DNA from 3 places in the Mesorhizobium sp. CNPSo 4689 genome. Region 1 is predicted to be linked to each of the others. Evidence: riboswitches for the same ligand, from Rfam matches in the RefSeq annotation. Region 1 holds a riboswitch; each other region holds the start of a gene.
The links. A riboswitch is a leader RNA that binds a small molecule or an ion and turns the genes downstream of it on or off. The one in region 1 is predicted to bind cobalamin.
Positions count from the first base shown of each region.

Region 2: it holds a riboswitch for cobalamin, as region 1 does, so the genes downstream of both, AC04SI_RS20960 (ABC transporter ATP-binding protein) here and AC04SI_RS00680 (aromatic ring-hydroxylating oxygenase subunit alpha) in region 1, are expected to answer to the same signal.
Region 3: it holds a riboswitch for cobalamin, as region 1 does, so the genes downstream of both, metE (5-methyltetrahydropteroyltriglutamate--homocysteine S-methyltransferase) here and AC04SI_RS00680 (aromatic ring-hydroxylating oxygenase subunit alpha) in region 1, are expected to answer to the same signal.

Region 1 covers NZ_JBWLUZ010000001.1:137,871-145,669, reverse strand. The annotation lists gene AC04SI_RS00700 (DegQ family serine endoprotease) at 1-891, shown strand, start outside; gene AC04SI_RS00695 (sulfite oxidase-like oxidoreductase) at 1,025-1,636, shown strand; gene AC04SI_RS00690 (ferredoxin reductase) at 1,633-2,379, shown strand; gene AC04SI_RS00685 (FAD-binding oxidoreductase) at 2,391-3,491, opposite strand; gene AC04SI_RS00680 (aromatic ring-hydroxylating oxygenase subunit alpha) at 3,511-4,758, opposite strand; cobalamin riboswitch at 4,873-5,074, opposite strand; gene AC04SI_RS00675 (DUF680 domain-containing protein) at 5,590-5,796, shown strand; gene AC04SI_RS00670 (DUF680 domain-containing protein) at 5,874-6,113, shown strand; gene AC04SI_RS00665 (ABC transporter ATP-binding protein) at 6,193-7,305, opposite strand; gene bglA (beta-galactosidase BglA) at 7,333-7,799, opposite strand, start outside.
Region 2 covers NZ_JBWLUZ010000017.1:92,185-99,983, forward strand. The annotation lists gene AC04SI_RS20950 (FecCD family ABC transporter permease) at 1-30, opposite strand, end outside; gene AC04SI_RS20955 (ABC transporter substrate-binding protein) at 60-1,001, opposite strand; gene AC04SI_RS20960 (ABC transporter ATP-binding protein) at 1,033-1,815, opposite strand; cobalamin riboswitch at 2,004-2,212, opposite strand; gene AC04SI_RS20965 (efflux RND transporter periplasmic adaptor subunit) at 2,593-3,726, shown strand; gene AC04SI_RS20970 (FAD-dependent monooxygenase) at 3,723-5,294, shown strand; gene AC04SI_RS20975 (efflux RND transporter permease subunit) at 5,369-7,799, shown strand, end outside.
Region 3 covers NZ_JBWLUZ010000023.1:34,434-42,232, reverse strand. The annotation lists gene AC04SI_RS23770 (hypothetical protein) at 22-285, shown strand; gene AC04SI_RS23765 (cold-shock protein) at 422-634, shown strand; gene AC04SI_RS23760 (hypothetical protein) at 1,037-1,168, shown strand; gene AC04SI_RS23755 (Ros/MucR family transcriptional regulator) at 1,436-1,900, opposite strand; partial or broken gene metE (5-methyltetrahydropteroyltriglutamate--homocysteine S-methyltransferase) at 2,490-4,808, opposite strand; cobalamin riboswitch at 4,928-5,127, opposite strand; partial or broken gene AC04SI_RS23745 (adenosine kinase) at 6,605-7,477, opposite strand; gene metK (methionine adenosyltransferase) at 7,563-7,799, opposite strand, start outside.

The DNA of each region.
Region 1 (7,799 bases):
GTTTCGGCGCGCGGCCGCGACCTGCACAGCGGTCCGTTCGACGACTTCATCCAGATCGACGCGCCGATCAACCACGGCAATTCCGGCGGCCCGCTGGTGGATGTCGCGGGCAATGTCGTCGGCATCAACGCGGCGATCTATTCGCCCAATGGCGGCAGCGTCGGGGTCGGCTTCGCCATCCCGTCTGACCAGGCCGAGAAGGTGGTCGCCAAGCTGATGAAGGGCGGCGACATCCAGTATGGCTATCTCGGCGTCCAGATCCAGGAGGTGACGCCGGACGTCGCCAGCGCCATGGGCCTTGACCATCCCGGCGGCGCACTGGTTTCCGAGGTCACCGACGGATCGCCGGCCGCGAAGGCGGGCATCAAGACCGGCGACGTCATCACCGGCTTCGCCGGCCGGGAGATAAAGGATCCGAAAGACCTGTCGCGTGCCGTCGCCGACGTAGCACCGGGCGCCAGGGAAATGCTCAATGTCTGGCGCGACGGCAAGACCATGCAGATTTCCGCCGATGTCGGACGCAACAGCGATGACGTGCAGACCGCATCGGCCGAAGGCAATGGCGGCAAGTCCACGGAGCAGGCCTTGCGCGTGCCGTCTCTCGGCCTCGGCCTCACCGACCTCACGCCGGATGTTCGCGAGCAGCTGAACCTGACCGACGACCAGCGCGGCGCCTTGGTCGAGCGCGTCAATCCGGACAAGGCGGCCTCGGCCGCCGGCATCCAGCCGGGCGATGTCATCGTCGGTGTCGACCAGACCCCGGTGAAGAACGCCAGGCAGGCAAACCAGGCGATCGCGCAGGCCGGCAAGTCCGGCAGGAAATCTGTGCTGTTGCTCGTCGATCGCGGCGACGCGCAGATCTTCGTCGCGGTGCCCTTCGCCGCCGGCTGAGGGACGAGTTCGACAGGCTTGCCGCATCGGCGGTGAGCCCGTCGGGCTGCCCAAGATTCCTGTTGCCCGTCGGGATATCTTCGCGAACACTGGCTGCGGTCGATTTCGAACGCAGCGCAAACGGATTGTCCCAATGGTTACCCGCGGCTTCTCTTCCGGGCGAAGGCCCCCGACGGATACGGACGCCCGCATCCCGCCCGGACAGTATCTCGAGCAAGGTTTTCCCGTGCTGTCGGCCGGACCGACGCCGCGCTTGCGCACCGAGGACTGGTCGTTCACGCTCAAGCACGGACCGCGGCCGATCAAGAAGTGGAGCTGGGCCGAGTTCAATGCGCTGCCGCTGACCCGGATGACGCGCGACATCCATTGCGTGACCGCGTGGACCAAGTTCGACACGGCATGGCAAGGCGTGCTGATCGACGACATCCTCGCGGATGCCGGCATTGGGTCGCCGACCTCCTTCACACTGGCGCATTCGTTCGACGGCTACGCCACCAATGTGCCGGTGAAGGACCTTGTCGCCGGCAAGGCGATGGTGGCGCTGCTTTATGAGGGCAAGCCGATCACGCCGGACCATGGCGGGCCGGCGCGGCTCCTGGTGCCGCATCTCTATTTCTGGAAGTCGGCCAAATGGCTGAACGGGCTGCAGTTCACCGAACGCGACGAGCCGGGCTTTTGGGAATTGCGCGGCTATCACATCTATGGCGACCCGTGGCGCGAGCAGCGCTACTCCGGCGACCCATGAGCGAGGCAGCGGCGGCGCAATCGCCCTGGCAGACGGCGAAGATCATTCGCATCGAAAAGCGCACGCCGCGCGTCACCAGTTTTGTCTTCAAGCTGTCGCGGCCTTTCGTCCATCAGGCCGGACAGCATGTCGATGTCCGGCTGACGGCGCCGGATGGCTACCAGGCGCGCCGTTCCTATTCCATCGCCTCGGCGCCCGAGAGTGGCGGGACTATCGAGCTGGCGATCGAGCGGCTCGACGATGGCGAGGTCTCGCCCTTCTTCCACGAGGTGGCCGTGGTCGGTGACGAGATCGAGTTGCGTGGTCCGCTCGGCGGCCATTTCGTCTGGTCCGACAGCGATGGCGAGCCGCTGCTTTTGGTCGGAGGCGGCTCCGGCGTGGTGCCGCTGATGGCGATGGTGCGCCACCGAGTGGCGCGGAAATCTTCGGTGCCGGTCGCGCTGGTGTTTTCGGCGCGGGTCTGGGATGAGGTGATTTTTCGCGACGAGCTGATCGGCCTCGACAACCGTCGCGACGGGTTCGACCTTGTGCTGACGCTGACGCGCGAGGCCGCACGGCGCCCCGAGGACTATTCGCGGCGGATAGACGTCCAGATGATGATGCAATCCATGGCGCGGCTGCCCGAGCCGCCGAGGCTTGCTTTCGTCTGCGGCTCGAACGCCTTCGTGTCAGCCGCCGCCCAGGCCTTGATCGATGCCGAAGTCCCGCCCGGCCTCATCCGTACCGAGCGCTACGGCGTTTGAACCGCTACGCTTCAGGCCTCGATTTCGAGCGCCGACAGCGGCTTCGAGCAGCAGGCCAGGATAAAGCCGTCGTCGATCTCGTGATCGAGAATGCCGCCATTGTGGCTCATCTCGACGTCGCCCGAGACCTTCTTGACCTTGCAGGTTCCGCACAGGCCGAATTCGCAGGCCGCGGGGATCCTGACGCCCGAGGCGCGCGCCGTCTGCAGCACGGTCTGCCCTGCAACGCATTCGGCGTCGACATCCGAAAGCGCGAAGCGGATCGGGGTCACGGCTTCGACAGGCACTCCGGTGCCGCCGTCCGCCGGGACGGCAAACGGCGCCGGTAGTTCCTCGACCGCGGGAGCGGCGAAGCTTTCCTGGTGGTATCTGGCCATGTCGAAGCCCGAGGCTTCAAGCATGCCGCGCACCGCGCGCATGAACGGATCCGGGCCGCAGCAGAAGATCTCTCGCTCACGAAAGTCGGGCGCCAGCAGTGGCAAGCGGATGGCATCGATACGGCCCATATGGCCGAACCAGCCTTCACGGCTCGACCGTTCCTCGATCATGAAGCCGAGCGACAGGCCGGGCATGCGGCTGCCCAGCAATTCGAGTTCCTTGCGGAAGATGATCTCTTCCGGCCGCCGGGCGCAGTTGACGAAGCCGACATCGGTCCATGGCGCGCAGTCGTTCAGCCAGCGCAGCATCGACATCATCGGCGTGACGCCGGAGCCGGCCGAGATGAACAGGTATTTCGCCGCCGGATGGCTGTGCAGCGAAAAGTCGCCCACCGGTCCATAGGCCTTGACGTGGGTGCCTGGCTTCAGATGATCGAACATCCAGCGCGTGCCGAGGCTGCCGGCCTGCGCCTTCACCGTCACCGCGATCGAAAACGGCCGCGACGGCGACGACGACAGCGTGTAGGTGCGCATCAGCGGGCCGCCGGCGGTTGGCAGTTCCAGCGTCACGAACTGGCCCGGCTTGTAGCGGAACCAGGTCTGGTTGTCGGAGCGGAAGGTGAAGGTCTTGACGTCGGGCGCCTCGTCGGCGACGCCGATCACCTCCAACACCTGCAGCCTGTCGTTCCAGGGCGCCATCTCGTCGAGGTGGCGGTAAAGCCCGAGGTCGGTCATCGCGTTCATCCCCCACCCCTCAGGCGACGCTGCGCAGCGCCGGCCGGCCGCCTTCGGCAAGGCGCGGGCCGATGAAGGCCGCGTACCATTCGACGAACTGGATGACGCCGCCCTCATGCAGTTCCGAATAGGGGCCGGGCTCATAAGCCGGCGACAGGATGCCGAAGGCATTTTCCTCGACAATGCGGCGGTCCTGATCGTTGGTTTCGGTCCAGACATGCGTGAGTTCTTCGAGGTTGTAGTCGACGCCTTCGACCGCATCCTTGTGGACCAGCCACTTCGTCGTCACCGCGGTCTCCGTGGCGCTGATCGGCAGCACGCGGAAGGTCACCGCGTGGTCGATGAGAATGTGGTTCCATGTCGTCGGGTAGTGATAGTGCATCAAGGTGCCGATCCGGTCGGCCGAGACTGTGTCGGACAGGTTCTTCGTCACTGCCCGCTTGCCGTTCATCGTATAGCTGACGGCATCGCGCAGCAGCGGCGCGCGGGTGGCGCGATATTGTCCGGCCGGGTCGATGCGGAACTTGCTAGGGAGGCCCGCCGCCTCGCATTTCGCCCAGTGCGCCAGCATTTCGGGGTCGCTGTCGGCGCCCTGCACACCGGTCACCGTCGGCGCTTCCGGGAAGGTCTTGCAGAGTTCGGGGTGGTTGCCGGCGCAGTGATAGCACTCGCGGTTGTTTTCCCAGACGAGCTTCCAGTTGCCCTTTTCGACGATGGTCGATTCGAAGGCGACCTTCGCCTCGCGCAGTCGGTGCGGCAGCAGATAGGGCTCGATCATGGCGCGCATCGGCGCGAAGTCGGCGGGCTCTTTTGCCAGGCAGATGAAGATGTAGCCGCCGACGCTTTCGCAAGCGACCGGCTTCAGGCTGAACTGGCTCTTGTCGAAACCATCGGCCATCTGCCGGGCGAACAGGAGCCGGCCGTCGAGTTCGTAGGTCCACTGGTGATAGGGGCAGACGAGCTTGGCAGCGGTGCCTTTCTCGGTGTTGCAGACGCGGCTGCCGCGATGGCGACAGGAATTGTGGAAGGCGTTGATCTTGCCTTGCTGGTCGCGCACCAGCACGACCGGATAGTCGCCGATCTGGGCGGTGATGAAGCTGCCGGGCTTCGGCAGTTCGCAGTCATGGCCTATGAACAGCCAGTCGCGATACCAGATCAGTTCCATGTCGAGCTTGAAGAAATCGGCGTCGGTGTAAAAGGGCTGTTCCAGCGAGTAGCCCTGCTTGCGGCTGTGCAGCAGCCTCAGCATGTCGTTGCGCGCATCCATGTCCTGTCCTCGTGTTCAAGGACTGAACTGGTGGTGATGGAGGAAAGATTAGCGGCAACCCGGCGCCAGGCCGGACATGCACCATCCACCTCTTGACCGCCCACCGCGATCAGTCGAGTCTAGAAATCTCGGGCTGGTTTCCGGGCTCTGGAGTGTCCTTGCGGACGGTCGCGACACCTTCCCAGGCTTGTGGCCCAGTGGTCTCCCGTTGCGACTTGAACTCCACCACCGTTGCGGGGGCAGCGCCGGGTTTTGACCGGCTTCCCAATTCTCCGCTTCGTCGTCACCAAGCGGCACCTGAGATGCCATGATCTAATCACGACGGCCGGTTCGGTGGCGGCATGAAAGCGACATCGTATCCATGCGGGCGCGACACGGAATGTGAATACCGCAGCCCATCTCCTAGGGAAGGCCGATCTCCCGCTTTTGCCGCACTTGGCGCCCGTCACGAATCGCCAGCCGATCGGGAGTTAGCCGGCGTCGAAAGGGTTAATAGTATCAAAAAGTGACTATTAGAGGATTCTGAAATCGAACCGAACGGTTCGTTTCTGTTGACGGTGCGTGCAGGACGGTGTGAACGCTGGCACTCCGACACTGTTGGTGATGCATAGGTGGCTTTTTGATAACCAATTGATAAAGTTGATAAAAAGCTTGGTGGTAGTAGGCTCTGGTACAATTTCAAGATGCAGAGTCATGGTCCAAGCGAAACAACTTCGTGATTGGAAACCGCCACCTGGCTTTCCCACATCGGGGCTGTCCGAACGACGCGATTTTCTTCCCAAGACACGCCGCTAGACGGACGAAAAAACTGAAAATACTGGAGTATAAAAAATGAAAAAGATTGTTCTCACTGCCGCCGCCCTTCTGGCCATTTCCGGCAGCGCCTTCGCTGGTAGCGACAATTATGGTTCCAACGGTGCGAACCAGCCTGCCGCCGCAGTCGACAGCTCGCATACCGCTTCGATCCAGAAGCCGGCCCATGCCGACAACCAGCCCGTCGTTCAGGGCAGCGACCGCAACCTTTTCGGCAACAACTAAACAGTCGATCCCAAGACGAGACGCAGAGCGGCGGTCAAGTCCGCCGCTCCGGGATCTGAAATCCAGGAGTGCCCAAAATGAAGAAGATTGTCCTTACCGCCGCCGCGCTTCTGATCGCCGCTGGCAGCGCCTATGCCAATAACGACAGTGTTGGTTCGAGTGCCGTCAACAAGCAGACGACCGCCAACATCGACACCACGCAGACCTCGTCGGTGCGCAACACCGAGTCGCCGGTCTACAAGCTGCTGAATTCGTCGGGCGACGTGCAAAAGTCAGCGCCCCAGGGCAGCGACCGCAACCTCTTCGGCAATCGCTAACCGCCGAAGTTGCTAGCAAACAAGAGCGGCGGGCCTGGCCCGCCGCTCTTGTTTTTATGCGATGCCGAATGGCCTGACGTTAGGCCGCCTTCACTTCCGGCGCGTGGAGCGAGAAGGAGTGGCCGTCCGCGTCGAAGATATGCAGGTCGCCGGCGTCCGCGCTCAGCCGCAGTGTCGCCCCGCGCTTGACCTCGACATTGCCCGGCATCTTGGTCACCAGCGGCAGGTCGGCGCGGCCGATATCGACATAGACGAGCTGGACCTCGCCGAGTTGCTCGACATAGTCCACCGTTCCCTCGAACAGATAGTCCGCGCCGGTAGCAATCACCAGATCCTCAGGCCGCACGCCGAAGCTGACCGCAGCACCCTTCGCCGACGCCGGCGTGGCGATCGGCACCGTTGCCTTGCGGCCACCGACATGGCTGACGACGGTCGGGGTGCCGGTCTTGTCGACCGTCGCCGGCAGGATGTTCATCGCCGGTGAGCCGATGAACTGGGCGACGAACAGATTGCCCGGTCGCTTGTAGAGCTCCATCGGCGTGCCGACCTGCTCGATATGGCCTTCCTTGAGTACGACAATGCGGTCCGCCAACGTCATCGCCTCGACCTGGTCGTGGGTGACGTAGATCATCGTCGTATTCGGCATCGATTCCTTCAGCTTGGCGATCTCGATGCGGGTGGCGACGCGCAGTGCCGCATCGAGGTTCGACAGCGGTTCGTCGAACAGGAACACTTTCGGATTGCGCACGATGGCGCGGCCGATAGCGACGCGCTGGCGCTGGCCGCCCGACATCGCCTTGGGCAGACGGTCGAGATATTTGGTCAGCTGCAGGATCTCGGCCGCCTGCCGCACGCGCTTGTCGATCTCAGCCTTGCTTTCCTTGCCGATCTTCATCGAGAAGGCCATGTTGTCGTAGACCGTCATGTGCGGGTAGAGCGCATAGGACTGGAACACCATGGCGATGCCGCGCTTCGACGGCGGCACGTCGTTCACCACCTCACCGGCAATCTTGAGCTCACCGGAGGTAATCTCCTCGAGCCCGGCGATGGACCTCAGCAAGGTTGACTTGCCGCAACCCGAAGGGCCGACGAAGACGATGAACTCGCCCGACTTTATGTCGAGGTCGATGCCGTGGAGAATGTGCAGATTGCCGTATGATTTCTTCACCTGTCTCAGCGTGACATCGGCCATGATTTCCTCCCAGTGGTTCCCTGCAAATTAATCGATACGCCCGAACCAGGCGCCGTAACCGCCGAGGCGGACCGAGCCTGTGCCAGACTGTCCTGAAAAGCCGTGCCCCGGCAAGGGCTGCAGCGCCTGGCCGCCGAGGGCGACCTCGGCCGGCTTGCTGCCCAAATTGAAGACGCAGACGACCTGCTCGTTGCCCTCGCGGCGGTTGAAGGCGACGGTGTCGCCCTCGCTTTCGATGAAGGTAATGTCACCCTTGGCCAGCGCCGGATGCTGGCGGCGGAAAGCGAGAAAGCGCCGGTAGTGCTCGAGCAGCGAGTTGGCGTCGCCCTGCTGCACGTTGACGGCTTGCGACAGATGCTTGTCGGGCACCGGCAGCCAGGGTTTTGCGGTCGAGAAGCCGCCATTCCTGGCAGCGGCATCCCATACCATCGGCGTGCGGCAGCCATCGCGGCCCTTGAACTCTGGCCAGAAGCGGATGCCGTACGGGTCCTGCA
Region 2 (7,799 bases), on a different contig from region 1:
CAAAGCGAGCGCTGCCGCGCCCGCTATCATCACGAAAGGAAAGGACTTCGGCCGCAAGCTCAAAATGCTTCCGGATGCATCGCTTTGGCGATCTTGCCGATCGCCTCGATGTTGGCGGGTCCTGGTGTCAGTTCGGCATAGCGCAGTGCTACAAAGCGCTCGTTCTTGACCGCGTCGGTCTCCTTCATCGCCGGATGCGCCTTCAGGAAGTCGAGCAATTTCTTGTAGCCGCCGCCATCCTGGTAATCGAGCAGGATGAGGAATTGCGGATTGCGCGCCGCCACCGTCTCCCAATCCGTCGTGCCCCAGCTCATCTCCATGTCGGCCATGACGTTGTCGCCGCCGGCAGCGGTGATCATGGCGTTCGGTACGGCGAACTTGCCGGCGGTGAACGGCTTGTCCTCGCCGGAATCGTAGAGGAACACCCGCGTGCCCTTGGTGCTGCCGACCTTGGCGATGATCGCTGCCAGTTGCGCCTTCCAGCCCGAAACAAGCTTGTCGGCCTCAGCCTCCTTACCGAAGATCTTGCCCAGCTTTTCGACGTCGCCGTAGAGCAGGTCCATCGAGGCGGCGGGACGGTCCTTGTCGAGATGGACGCAGCTTTCGGTCAGCACCAGCGTCTTGATGCCGTGCGGGGCGAGCGTGTCGGGCGTCACCTCGCCGCCCGGCTTCATGCCGTAGTACCAGCCGGCGAAAAAGAAATCGGGCTCGACGGCAACGAGGTTCTCCAGCGTCGGATACTTTGGCGCCAGTTCGGGGATCGAGCCTTGCTTGAATTCGGGACCGACCTTGTACCAGCCGGTGATGCCGGTCAGGCCGACGATCGATGGCTGCAGCTTCAGCGCGAAGGCCATCTCGGCCATGTTGAGATCATGGATGACGGCGCGCTTCGGCGGCCCATCGAAGGAGAGCTTCTTGCCGCAGCTGTCGACGGTGACCGGGAAGGCAAAGGCCACCGAAGCGACGAGCGAAAAGGCAAGAGAGAGGGCGAGGCGTTTCACGAGGTGGCTCCTTGGTTGAGGAAATGTCCGTTCAGGATGGCGAGGCGGCGCGGTTGGGAACGTCGAAGACGGTGAGTTCGCGGTCTTCGGTCGGATGGCGCAGGCGGAAGACATCTATGCCGAACACGTCGCGGATGAGCTGCTGGGTCAGCGCCTCGCGCGGCGGCGCCAGCGCATGCAGCCGGGCGTCGTTCATCACCGCGACCCGGGTGGCGAAGGGCGCCACCAGCGCGAGATCGTGCAGCACCGCGACCACGCACATGCCGAAGCCGGCGACCAGTTCGAGCAGCTCGCCGCGGGCGCGCGGATCCAGATGGTTGGTCGGCTCGTCGAGGAACAGTATCTTTGGCTCCTGGGCGAAGGCTCTAGCCAGTTGCGCGCGCTGACGCTCGCCGCCGGAGAGCGAGCCGATGCTGCGGCCGAGCAGCGGCAGCAGCCCCGTCCGGCGCAGCGCGTCGACGACGATGTCGCGATCTTCGCGCAGGCGCCTCATGCCGGCATGCGGGACGCGGCCAAGCTCGACATAGTCGATCAAGGCGAGCCGCGGATCTGGCTGGTCGGTCTGGCCGACGGCCGCCATGTTGAGCGCCCGCTCGGCCGGCGTGATCCGGTCGAGACGGCGCCCCGACAGACGCATCTCGCCGGTGCTTGGCTGCAGCGCGCCGCACAGCATGCGCAAAAGCGTGGTCTTGCCGGCGCCGTTGGGACCGATGATGGCCAGGCGATCGCCTGACGCAACCGACAGGCTTACCCCATTCACCAGGCGGCGGCCATTCGCCGTCGCGCTCACGTCGCGGGCTTCGAGCAGCATCATCGGCTCAGCCCCGGCCTCGAAGCGGGGATGCGAGCCAGCCCGGTTGAATCGCGGCAAAGCGGGCACACGATGATGCGATGGATGGAGGCTTCCAAATTTCCGTCACTTTCCAAAACTGGCGACGGAAGGAAGCTGGGCCGATCGGACGACAGACCGATGGCTACGTCTCCTCCCGGCACACCCCGTCCGGTCAACTCGTGCTGATGGCAGGTCTCCTGGCTCGCGGGTCTCGGCTTCATCCTGCCTTCCCAGCCTTGCCGGCCAGTGGCATTTGCGGATGTTGCTCGCCGCTTACAGTTGCGGGGGCAGCCACGGCCTCGACCCGAAAGCGGGTCTCACCGTGTTCCCTTTTCACCCCTCGCCTTTCGGCTCGGGGACCATCATTTTTCTACCGTAGGTTTCCCCTGATCGCGCCGCAATGGTTTTTTGATTGCAGGCATCGGTTCGCCTTCGGTAGGCTGCATATGTAATAACATTACGTAACAAGCGCTGCCATATGCTGTCAACACCAGCGGCCGACGTTTCCTCTTTCCCTCGATGTCCAGGCATATCGACAGGCCCGGCGTCTTGGGGGGCTGGCGCCAAAACATCGGAAAACTTTCAGAACCCGATCGGGATTTCAGGGCCCGAAAAGGCGAATAGGATCGTGCTGGTCAAGACGGGCGCCGGTCCCTGGGATCAAACTTAATGATCGCCCCGGTTCTTCTCCGGCCAATGGGATCTTCGGCTAACGCGCCCTTGCCCGGCGCAGGCCGCAACATCGGGTAAGGAGACAACATGACACTCTTGCACAACAGGCGCGGAAAGCATCGTCTCGTCGCCGCATCCTTGGCAGCACTTGCCTGCGCCGCCGCAGTCGTCTGGTATGGCGCAAAGGGCGAGGCCGCGGCGGTCGAACCGCACGTGCCCGAAGCCAAGCTTGTCCGGGCCATGGCGGTGAAGCCTGCCCCGCAGGCCGACGAGCGCATCGCCATCGGCGAGATCCGGCCGCAGCGCGAAAGCGATCTTGGCTTCCGGCTGTCCGGCAAGCTCGTGCAGCGCTCAGCAGAGGTCGGCCAGATGGTGAAGAAGGGCGATGTCCTCGCCCGCATCGAAGACCAGGACTATCGCAACCGCCTCGCCAGCGCCAAGGCCGACGTCGCCGCCGCCGAGGCCGTTCTGGTCGAAGCCAGTGCCGCCGAGGCCCGCATCGGGGCACTTCTCGCCAAGGGCTTTGCAACAAGGGCCAATCACGATGCAACGCTGAAGAGCCTGCGATCGGCCGAGGCCAAGCTTGAATCGGCAAGGATCGGCTTCGAGATGGCCAGGGACCAGCTCGCCTATACCGAGTTGCATGCCGATTTCGATGGCATGGTGACCGCGACCGGCGCCGAAGCGGGCCAAGTCGTCAACGCCGGGCAGATGGTGGCGCGGGTCGCCGATCCAGCGGCCCGCGACGCCGTCTTCTCCATCGCCGAGGCAGCCTTCTCGACCGGCGGAAATGCAAGGCGTCCCCTTGAAATCAAGGTCTCGCTGCTGAGCAATCCGGCGATCGCGACAATCGGCGCCATCCGCGAGGTCGCACCGGTGGCCGACGTCGCGACCCGCACCTTCCAGGTCAAGGTCTCGCTGCGCGACACCCCCGACGAAATGCGCTTCGGCAGCAGCGTCGCCGGCCGCGTCAACACGATGAGCGCCCCCGTCGTGGTCCTGCCGGGAAGCGCGCTGTTCGACAAGGACGGCAAGCCCGCCGTCTGGGTGGTGGCCGCGTCCTCGACTGTGGAACTCAAGCCGGTCGCCATTGCCCGCTACGAGACTGACCGCGTCGTCGTCAGCGACGGCCTTGCCGAGGGCGACATTGTCGTCACCGCCGGCGTCAACCGGCTTCGCGAACACGAAAAGGTTCGCCTCACCGAAGGAGTAACCAGATGAGTGCCTCGCAGACTCAAGTGCTGATTGCCGGCGCCGGGCCAACCGGACTGACGCTTGCGCTGTGGCTCACCCGCCTCGGCGTCCAGGTGCGTATTTTCGACAAGGATGCAGGCCCGGGCGAAACCTCGCGCGCGTTGGCCGTTCAGGCCCGCACGCTGGAATTCCACCGCCAGATCGGCATCGTCGACGACATACTCGCCGCCGGCGTCAGGGTCGAGCAGCTCACCGTGCGCACGCCGGCCGGCGTCGCCGCCAGGCTTCCGCTCAGCGACTTCGGCCAGGGCGTCAGTCCATACTCCTTTGCGTTCGCGCTGCCGCAGGACATTCACGAACGCATCCTGATCACGCATCTCGAGCGTGCCGGTGTCAGGGTCGAGCGCAACACCGAACTGGTCGCCTTCGAGGACACGGGCGGCACGGTTGTCGCCACCTTGAACAAGCAAGGCGCGACCGAGACCGTCGGTGCCGCCTATCTCGTCGGCTGCGATGGCGCCCGGAGCGCCGTGCGCCATGGGCTGGCCATCGGCTTTCCCGGCGGCACCTATGAGCAGTCCTTCTACGTCGCCGACGTCGATGGCAGCGGCGCGGTGACCCCTAACGGCATGGACACCACGGTCAGCGCCTATGGCTTCGCCATCGTCATGCCGGTCAGGCAATCCGGCTCGCTGCGGCTGATCGGCGTCGTGCCGAAGGCGCACGAAGCGAACGAGACGATCACCTTCGAGGCGATCCGCGCCGATGTCGAGCGCGACACCGGCATTGCGGTGGACAAGGTGAACTGGTTCTCGACCTATCGCGTGCATCACCGGGTCGCCGAGCGCTTCCGCATCGGCCGCGTGTTCCTTGCCGGCGACGCCGGCCACATCCACAGCCCAGCCGGCGGCCAGGGCATGAATACCGGCATGGGCGATGCGGTCAACCTCGCCTGGAAGCTGGCGGCGGTGCTGCAAGGCCGCGCCGACAAGCGCCTGCTGGACAGCTACGAGCCGGAGCGCATCGCCTTTGCCAGGCTGCTGATCGATAGCACGGACAAGGTGTTCCGTGTCGCCACCAGCCGCTCGCGGCTGGTCGGCCTGTTCCGCCGCTATCTGATGCCGAAGATCCTGCGCGTGGTTCTTGGGACGGCTGCCGGATCGCGTGCCTTTTTCGGCATGATCTCGCAGACCCGGATCCAGTATCGTGCCAGCGCGATCAGCAGTGGCAAGGCCGGCGCGATCCACGGCGGCGACCGCCTGCCCTATGTCGCCACGGCCAGCGGCGACAACTTCGAGTCGCTGCATTTGCTCGACTGGCAGGTGCATGTCTATGGCGAGGCGAATGCCGCGTTCCAGGCGATGCTCGCCGCGACCGGTATTCCCGTCCACGTCTTTGCCTGGTCGGACAGGGCGAAGGTCGCGGGTCTCCAGTGCGACGGCGCCTATCTCGTCAGACCCGACGGCCACGTCGCGCTGGCCGCCGGCACGCAGGACCCGCAGGCCTTCGAACGCTATGTCGCCGCCCTGGCGATCAAACCGCGGCAAGTGGCCGCTAGCCGGTCGAAAAACCTGAGAATGCTGTCGGCCGCCTGAGGCCGGCATTTCGTCAACCAATCGTTTTTTGACAGCTCGTGGCGCGGAGGCGCTGCGGCTGAGGGAGTAGAGCCATGACCTCTTTCAACCTCTCCGACTGGGCCATCCGGCACCGCAGCTTCGTGCTTTATCTGATGGTGGTGGCAGCACTTGCCGGGCTTTGGGCCTACACCTCGCTGGGGCGGGAGGAAGATCCGCCCTTCACCATCAAGACCATGGTGATCAAGACGATGTGGCCCGGCGCCGACACCGACGACACCGTCGAGCAGGTCACCGACCGCATCGAGAAGAAGCTCGAGGAGCTTCCCAACCTCGACTACGTCAAGAGCTACACCAAGCCCGGCGAATCCGTGGTGTTCGTCAATCTGAAGGACACGGTCGGCGCCGCCGAGGTGCAGCCGCTCTGGTACCAGGTCCGCAAGAAGATGGACGACATCAAGTCGACCATGCCGTCGGGCGTCCAGGGCCCGTTCTACAATGACGAGTTCGGCGACACCTATTCGCTGATCTACGCGCTCAGTTCGGATGGCTTGAGCCATCGCCAGCTGAAGGATCTGGCAAGCGGCCTGCGCGCCGACTTCCTGCGTGTGCCGGATGTCGCCAAGGTCGATCTGGTCGGCCAGCAGGACGAGAAGATCTATCTGGAATTCTCGACGCAGAAGGTCGCAGCGCTTGGCCTCGATGTCGGCTCGCTGTCGCAGGCGCTGCAGGCGCAGAACGCGCTGACGCCGAGCGGCACGGTCGATGCCGGCCCCGAGCGCATCGCCATCCGCGTCACCGGCGAGTTCACCTCCGAGGAAAGCCTGAAGGCGATCAATTTCTATGCCAACGGTCACTACTTCCGCCTGGGCGATGTTGCCGAGGTCAAGCGCAGCTATTCCGACCCGGCGCAGCCGCAGTTCCGCTTCAACGGCGAGCCGGCGATCGGCATTGCGATCGCGATGACATCGGGCGGCGATGCGCTGGCGCTTGGCGAGCACGTCAAGGACAAGGTCGCCGAGATGCAGCGTGAATTGCCGGCCGGCGTCGATTTGCGGCTGGTCGCGGATCAGTCGCATGTGGTGGAAGAATCCGTCGGCGAATTCACCAAGAGCCTCTGCGAGGCGATCGCCATCGTGCTCGCCGTTTCCTTCCTGGCGCTCGGCTGGCGGCCCGGCATCGTGGTGGCCGTCGCCATCCCGCTGGTGCTCGCCATCACTTTCGTCGCGATGCAGTATTTCGGCATCTCGCTGCAGCGCATCTCGCTCGGCGCGCTGATCATCGCGCTCGGCCTCCTGGTCGACGATGCCATGATCGCGGTCGAGATGATGATCTCGAAGATGGAGGAAGGGCACGACAAGATCACGGCCGCCACCTATGCCTACACGTCGACCGCCTTCCCGATGCTGACCGGAACGCTGGTCACCATCGCCGGCTTCGTGCCGGTCGGCTTTGCCCAGAGCGGCGCCGGCGAATATTGCTTCTCGCTGTTTGCGGTGGTCGGCATCGCGCTGGTCGTGTCGTGGGTGGTCGCGGTGCTGTTCACGCCGCTCACCGGCGTGGCGATCCTGCCCGAGCGTCTCAAGGGCCATGGCGGCCATGGCACTTCGCGCTTCTCGCGCGGCTTCCGCGCCATGCTCGACCTCGCAATGCGCATGAAGTGGGTGGTGCTGGGCGGCACGGCGGGATTGTTCGCGCTGTCGGTGCTGGCCATGGGCCTGGTGCCGCAGGAGTTCTTCCCCAAGTCGGACCGGCCGGAAGTGATGGTCGACCTGACGCTGCCGCGCACCGCCTCGCTGCAGGCAACGCAGGCGACCGTCGAGCGCGTCGAGACGCTGCTCAAGGCCGATCCCGACATCGACCATTGGAGCTTCTATGTCGGCCAGGGCGCGGTGCGCTTCTACCTGCCGCTCGACGCTCAGCTCGCCAACGACTTCTTCGCCCAGGCGGTGGTCGTCACCAAGGGCCATGCCGTCAGGCAGGCGGTCATCGAGCGGCTGGAAAAGGCGCTGTCGACCGGCTTCGATGACGTCATGAGCCGCGTCACGCCGCTCGAACTCGGACCGCCGGTCGGCTGGCCGCTGAAGTTCCGCGTCAGCGGACCCGACGCCGAACAGACCCGCGACATCGCGCAGCGCTTCGCGCAAGTGATCGGCGAGAACGCCAGCGTGCGTAACATCAACTACGACTGGAACGAGCCGGCCAAGGTCATCAAGGTCGAGGTCGACCAGGACCGGGCGCGGGCGCTGGGCATCTCCTCGCAGCAACTGTCCGACACCATCAACTCGGTGCTGTCCGGCTCCAGGATCACGCAGATGCGCGATCGGACCTGGCTGATCGATGTCGTGGCGCGGGCCATCCCGGAGGAGCGGGCCAGCATCGACACGCTGCGCACGCTGACGATCAGCGCTGCCGGCGGACAGCGTGTGCCGATCGAACAGGTGGCGACGCTGTCCTACCAGACCGAGCCGCCGCTGATCTGGCGCCGCGGCCGCCTGCCGACGGTCACCGTCCAGGCCGACGTGG
Region 3 (7,799 bases), on a different contig from region 1:
GGCGCGAAAGGCCAGCACGCCGTGGTGATCACCGACCAATCTTTCACCTCTGCCTCTGCCGCAGCGAGTACCATCTTCGGCGAGACCGCCGGCGACATCATCGTATATTACGACAGCACCACCAAACTCACGGCTTTGGCCTATGTCACCCAAGAGAACCACGCGCAGGACTTCATCTACCTGAACTTGCCCATGCCGGCGTGGGCGGCCTGCGCCTGGCGACGGAAGATCCATAGGGAACAACACCCCGCCGCTGGTGGGGCATTCTCCTTTTCCGCCGGTTAATGGGATGCGCCAACCACGGGCCGATTCAAGCCGGACCCAGCAATTTTTCGCTTTTGCCTTGGTCTAACACCGAAGTATAAAGTCGGACTGGCTTAATGGCCTGTCAATGTTGCAATTGTTACAAAGGAATACGCATATGGCGACTGGAACAGTGAAGTGGTTCAACAGCACCAAGGGGTTTGGATTTATCCAGCCCGACAATGGCGGTCAGGATGTTTTCGTCCACATTTCCGCGGTCGAACGCGCGGGCCTTTCGACCCTCACTGACGGCCAGAAGATCAACTATGAGATCGAACAAGACCGCCGCACCGGCAAGTCCTCCGCTGGCAGCCTCAGCAAAGCTGGCTGAATCTTCTGCAGCGGCCGGCAGGAGCCTGTCGGACGCGCCACGCCCCAGATCCGAGCGAGAACACGGGCTCGACCGCAGACCGGGGCAGCAGATTGTTGCCAGCCGCCGCGAATCTCTTGTGAGCCAAGGATGTTTGCGAGTGAAGGCGAGGCTGGTCGCAGGGCTAAACGAAACCGCGAACTATGTGTTGCCGATCCCTCTCAAAGCCAGCCCTCGGAGGAGATGCGGAAGTGTGACCGCGACCGCGCCGCACGTCCTCACCCGACATTGAGGGAGCGCCCTTTTCGCTCGCTGTCGAGAAGGGTGAGGTCCAGACAAAGGATCTACCGATATCGGTGTTCCTCGCAGTGCCCGACTGGGCGCCGGCCCCGCGGCATCTCCGTCGCGGAAGGATGCCGACTGATGGGGATCTCGCGCTCGACTTACCACAACCGCCCGGAGAAGGCGGCCGACGACACCGCGATCTGCGACGAGTTCGAGTTCTACGGTTATCGCCGCGTCGGCGCTGCGCTCCGCAGCAAAGCTTCGTCGTGAACCACAAGAAGATCCGGCGCCTCATGCGCGAACATGATCTGCAGCCCAAGATCAGGCGGCGCTTCGTGGCATCTGCCGGCAACAGTGATTGCCGGAGGTCATCCAATAGTTCGCCCGAGACACCCACCAAGTCGCCCGGTCCAGCCGCAAACGGTCAACCCAAGGCCGACGCCGCGCAAACAGCGCGGCTGGTTCACGCCTTTTATATTTTGCGCAGATCATGCCGATGGCAGCTGCGCCCTCCAGAACGAATCTGGACAAATGAAATCAAGCTGCGACCTTCTTGCGGGTCCGCTTCGCCGGCGACGGCGTTTCCGGCTCTTTCGGTTTACGGCCAAGCCCCATCGTCTTGGCCAATGCCGAGCGCGCGGCTGCGTAATTTGGCGCGACCATGGGATAATCAGCCGGCAGACCCCATTTGGCGCGATATTCATCCGGCGTCAGCCCATAGTGGGTCGACAGATGGCGCTTTAGCGATTTGAATTTCTTCCCGTCCTCAAGGGAGACGATGTAGTCCGGCGTCACCGACTTCTTGATCGGGACAGCAGGCTTCAGCGCCTGCGGCTCTTCTGCGGAGACACTTCCGGCCGAGCCTTTCAGTGCCGCGTGCACTTGGCTGATCAAGGCAGGGAGATCTCCCACCGGGACCGGATTGTTGGAGACATAGGCTGAGACCACATCGGCGGTGAGTTCGATGAGATTGTCGATATTTTTGTCGGCTTCTTCTGTCATGAAACTCTCCGGGCGGCTTGAAACATAGTCGGCGAAGCGTCGCTTCATAGTGGTGGTTGCAGCTGAAAGCAACAAATGTCTCGACACGATTATTGCGACGGCTCGTCCACATCGAGGTCCAGAGCCGTGTCCCGCCGTCATGAACGTTGGTCCGCTCGGTGTTGGCTGCCTCCGCAACTGGGATCGGAGGGTGCTTTGATTTCCCATCCCCTCCGGACGACTTATGCAAAACGAAAGGGCCGGAAATGGTTCGCGAAGGTGCGGCGCCACAATGAAGCTGCGGCTTCTCATCAGAATCCGAATTGTCGCGCCACAGAAGGTTTGATAGGCGGCATCGACCTTGCTGGTCTGCATGAACCTTTCGGCCTCGGTGTTGTGGGATGTCGCGACGTCCCATCGGACCAACCAGGCTGTTGGTGCGAAGAAATCACGATACCGCACAGCCGCATTTTCAGGTTCGCAGTCGGAGTGATGGCCAGAGAGCTTAGCGACGGCCTCCGCCGCTCGATTGCAGGCCAGGATCGTCAGCCTGGCGCAGATCGGCCGCTGCCCACATGGTTTCCGGGTCACAGTGGTCGCGTGCCTCGGCCTGCACTTTCTCCCGAAGCGCCCGTGCTGCAGCGACCATGTTTATGAGGGCAGGGCGGACCTCCTCCCATTTGCGTGTTTTGAGGCCGCAGTCCGGGTTTACCCAAAGTTGCCCGTCTAAGAGTCGCTCGCGCGCAAGCATGAGGAGGGCCGAAATCTCGGCGACTTCCGGAACACGCGGTGAGTGGATGTCATAGACTCCGGGACCGATTTCGTTCGGATATTTGGAGCTCGTGAAGGCGTCCAGCAGTTCCATTGCCGAGCGCGATGTCTCAATCGAAATTACATCCGCGTCCAGCTCAGCGATCGCGTCGATGATCGCGTTGAACTCCGAATAGCACATGTGAGTGTGGATCTGGGTCGCGTCCTCTACACCCGTCGAGGCCAGCCGGAAGCATTCGACCGCCCAGTCGAGATAGACTTTCCAGTCGCGCTTGCGCAGCGGCAAGCCTTCGCGAAACGCCGCCTCGTCAATCTGGATTATTCTTGCGCCGCAGCTTTCGAGATCAGTCACCTCGTCACGAATGGCGAGCGCGATCTGCCGGCAGACCTCGGAGCGGGGAATGTCGTCGCGGACAAAAGACCAGTTAAGAATGGTCACAGGGCCTGTGAGCATTCCCTTGACTGGCTTTTGCGTAAGCGACTGGGCGAATTGCCACCAGCGCACCGTCATCGGATTGGGGCGCGATACGTCGCCGAAGATGATCGGGGGGCGCACGTAGCGGGAGCCATAGCTTTGCACCCAGCCATGCTGGGTAAAGGCGAAGCCGGACAGTTGCTCGCCGAAATGCTGTACCATGTCGTTTCGTTCGAACTCGCCGTGCACCAGCACGTCCAGCCCGATCTCCTCCTGCCAGCGAATGGCAATCTTGGTCTCGTTCTGCAGGAAGCTGTCGTAGTCGAGATAGCTGAGCTCGCCCTTCCTGTGGGCGGAACGGGCCTTGCGCACCCGAGGCGTCTGCGGGAATGATCCTATGGTCGTCGTTGGAAACGGAGGCAGGCTTAGCGTGCGGGCCTGGACCGTGGAACGCACGAGGAAAGGGTTTTTTCGTTGCTTCATGCTGTCGTCAATGCCGGCGATCCGACCTTCAACAAGCGGATCATGAACCTTTGCGGACGCTGCGCGAGCAGCCGCAGCCTCGGCAGAAGCTGTCAACTCGTCTGCCACTACATCCCTGCCTTCGGACAGCGCCCTCGCCAGCACTACCAGTTCGTCGGTCTTCTGCGCCGCGAAGGCGAGCCACGACCTGATCGTGGCATCAAGTGCCGTCTCCATGCGAAGGTCCATGGGCACATGCAGCATCGAGCACGAAGGTGCAATTTCGACGCGGTCCAAGGGCCAGCCGGCGACAATCGGCTTGATTCGATCGAGAATGGAGGGCAGGTTCGCGCGCCAGACGTTGCGGCCATCGATCAAGCCAAGCGACAGCACCAGATCCTTAGGCGCGAGCCGACCCACCGTCTCCAACTGCTCGGGAGCGCGTGATAGATCGAGATGCAGGCCGGCCACGGGCAGCGAAATCGCCGTCTCGAGATTGTCCCCCAGCGCCCCGAAATAGGTAGCCAGCATGATCTTCAGCTCGGGAGTGGCCTTCGACAGCTGCCCGAGGGCGAATTCAAACGCAGCTCGTTCGTTCGGGTTTAGATCCAGCACAAGGGCTGGCTCATCGATCTGCACCCAATCGGCTCCCGACAGTTTCAACCTCCGCAGGAGCTGCTCGTAGACGGGCAGAAGCCGCGGCAGCAAGGCGATGGGATTGAAACCGTCGGCAGGTGACTTCGCCAGTTTGAGGAAGGTGACAGGTCCGAGGATGACTGGGCGTGTGTGAATGCCGAGGGCTTTAGCCTCGAGGAAGTAATCGACCGGTTTCGTCGACGAGAGGGCGAACGTCTGATCATCGTCGAGTTCCGGCACGATGTAGTGATAGTTTGTGTCGAACCATTTGGTCATTTCCATCGCGATCAGGGCAGGGCCAGCCCCACGCTCGTGACCAGAGTGCCCGCAGCTCCCCGTGTGACCTTGGTCTCCGCGCGCCATGGCGAAGTAGATGTCGAGCGGGAGCTCGCCGCCACTCCAGGCGTATCGGGGCGGCACGGCGCCGACCATAGTTGCAGTGTCGAGAACATGGTCGTAGAGCGAGAAGTCGTTCGAGGGAATTTTCGACACCCCGCGATCGCGCTGCTCTTCCCAGTTGGCGGCACGCAGCGCTTTCGCCGTCGTGAGAAGGTCGGCAGCGGAAGACTTTCCGGCCCAGTAGCTTTCAAGCGCGAATTTCAGTTCCCGCCGGCGACCGAACCGCGGCACACCGAGCGTTGCCACAGGAATTTGCTGAGAGACAGTCATGCCATACCCCGATGGTTGGGGCGTGGGGGACAAGAAGGCGCCTCGTAGACCGGCACGAACGCCGGGCTGCTGCGGCCACCGAGACACCCCGCCCGTGGACATAGTTCGTCGTGGCAGGTCTCCTGGCTCGCGGGGTCATAGCTTCTCCCCGTCTTCCCGAGGCTGTTCGCCTCAGTGACATGAGTGGGGTTGGCTCGCCGCTAACAGTTGCGGGGGCAGCGCCGGCCTCGCACCGGCTTCCCTCTTAGCTCCATGCGGCAGTGCCGTACGGAGAACCACGGCATGCAGACAACCACAGCAGGAACCGTGTGTCAATGTCGCATAAAGAAATGTTTATGTCATTATGTGAAATGTTGGTGTTTTCGCAAAAGGCCGCAACAAGAGCGAGTAACTGCGAACCCGCGGATCGACTGGTAAATCAGACCACACATCGAACCGCCCGATGCCCAGTAGACATGGAGAACTCCGGCCGGCTTGCTCTTCGAGCCTACCGCGGCCTGCCAAATCGGCGGCGTCGATCCGATCCCTACATGCGGGCGATCATCAATGGCTATCCTCAGCGCCGAATCGAGGGGCCCACATCCCTGACTTCCTGAAATCCAAAGGCCAAGACGCAAGACGTATCGGCAACGTGCCTATGTCTCTTCTCAGGTCAGACAGTTTCTGCCCGCATTTGGAATATCCGGCTCTGCACACATTACACTCATACACACGGGATCGGCTGCGGGGGTCCAACCTCGAAGCGTGCGAGCGCCAAAAAGGCAAAGCTTGCTCACGCCAAAACCAAGAGATGCCGTTTCGCTCTCGAGGGCTTGCCTAGAAATCTTTGACACAGACCCCACCATTTCTGGTGCGCCTGTCGTATTTCCGTTGAGTGTTGCACGGTAGAGTGACTGCGTTTCGCCGCGTGCTCGGCAGAACCGCAGACGGAACGCGATAGGCCGGAGGAAATAAGACGGCGTAGATCGTCACGCTTTCAATCGAGAGATTCTCAGGGAGGGGATCGTCATCATCTATCCGGCTGTCGGGAGGCTTGGCCGGCTCAGAGGACGAGGCAACATGCGGTCAATAGATGAAGGGCGAGGTCGACGCCAGGCAGCAGCACTGGACGTCTCCCCAAAATGGCGGGCCGGTCGTGCAATCGAGCCGCCGTCGCGAGATTTTCGCGGCCGTGGAGGCTTCGCTGTCTGCTGTCCGCCGGGTGAAGCGCGCAGCAGATGAGGCAGAATAGGGCTGCCCATGGCCGAAGCGGGTGCGACGATGGATAGGGCGGTCGATGCCTCTGCAGGACAATATCAGGGCGTCGAGGAGCGCTTTTCGAGGCGCTATGCCTCCTGACGCCCCCCCGACAGCTGGCTGGGCCAGTTCCGAGTTGCTGCATGTCACCCATCATGCAGACCTGAAGTGTGTAGAAAACAAAGATGTCGAAGCGGCAGTGAAGGCACTACGGTGATCCCCTCGGGCGGCGCGGAGATGCGACGCCGCTTCCGGGATTCGGAGGACTGCGCTTTGTCGGGACGAGATTGAAACAGCAGCAACCCAGCAGTCGCTCAGAGGAGACTGTTCAAAAAATCCCCCACTGCACGCGCGGCATCAAGCTTGACGCCCAGTCAAGCGGCCCACGAGTCATCTGGTCAGGTGCGCCGCCACTTGCCGGTCTCGAAAGGTGCCGACATAGCCTTCATCCTACTGCCTCGGATCCTGAGATCCCTGTTTGCCCGCGCTGTTCATTGAACAGCTTGCACCGGGTGGATCTGGTCTTGCCGCTTCACCTACAGCAACCCCGCCAGTTCCGCCTCGTGGCGCAGGGTCTGCCTCGGCCTTGGGCCGATCTGCTGGATCACCAGTCCGGCGGCCAGTGAGCCTAGGTCGCCGCAGGTCTTGAGGTCGCGGCCTTGCGTATAGCCATAGAGGAAGCCGGCGGCGTAGAGGTCACCGGCGCCGGTGGTGTCGACCAGTTCGCGGATCGTTGTTGCCTGGATGGTGACGGTCTCGTCGCCGCGCACGATCACCGAGCCTTTTTCGGAGCGGGTGACCGCGGCAATCTTGCAGTCCTTGCGGATGGCCGCCAGCGCGTCGTCGAAGGAAGCGGTCTGGTAGAGCGACTTGATCTCGTGGCTGTTGGCAAAGACGATGTCGACGGTGCCCGAGCGCATCAGCTCGAGGAACTCGTCCCGGTAGCGGTCGACGCAGAACGAATCCGACAGTGTCATCGACACTTCGCGTCCGGCGTCGTGTGCGAGCCTCGCCGTCTGCCGGATCGCCTCCTTGGCGCGCGGCGGATCCCACAGATAGCCCTCGAAATAGGTCACCTTGGCGCCGGATGCCTTATCGGCCTCGACGTCTTCCGGCCCGAGTTCGACGCAGGCGCCGAGATAGGTGTTCATCGAACGCTCGCCGTCGGGGGTGACGAAGATCATCGAGCGCGCCGTCGGCGGCTGGCCTTCGAGCGGCTTGGTGTCGAAGGCCACGCCCTGGGCGCGGATATCATGGGTGTAGATGTCGCCGAGCGCATCGTTCGACACTTTGCCGAAGAAGGCGGCGCGGCCGCCGAAACTGGCGACGCCGGCCGCAGTGTTGCCTGCGCTGCCGCCGGAGGCCTCGATCGCCGGCCCCATGCGGCTGTAGAGCAGTTCGGCGCGCCTGGCCGGCTTCTTTTCACGCCGGCCCGGCGCGGGTCTGGCCAGTTGGAATGGACTTTTCGCTTCCCAATCCGCTCGGCGCCGGCCCTCACGGGGCGGCGAGTCCTGCCTCGCGACGCAATTCGTCGGCTCTGTCGGTCCTCTCCCAGGTAAACTCAGGCTCTTCACGGCCGAAATGCCCGTATGTCGCTGTCTTGCGGTATATCGGGCGTAAGAGATCAAGCATCTTGATAATGCCCTTTGGTCTGAGATCGAACAGCTCAAGAATGAGGCGCTCGATCGTCCTTTCCGCAATCCTCGCCGTCCCGAATGTATTGACCATGAC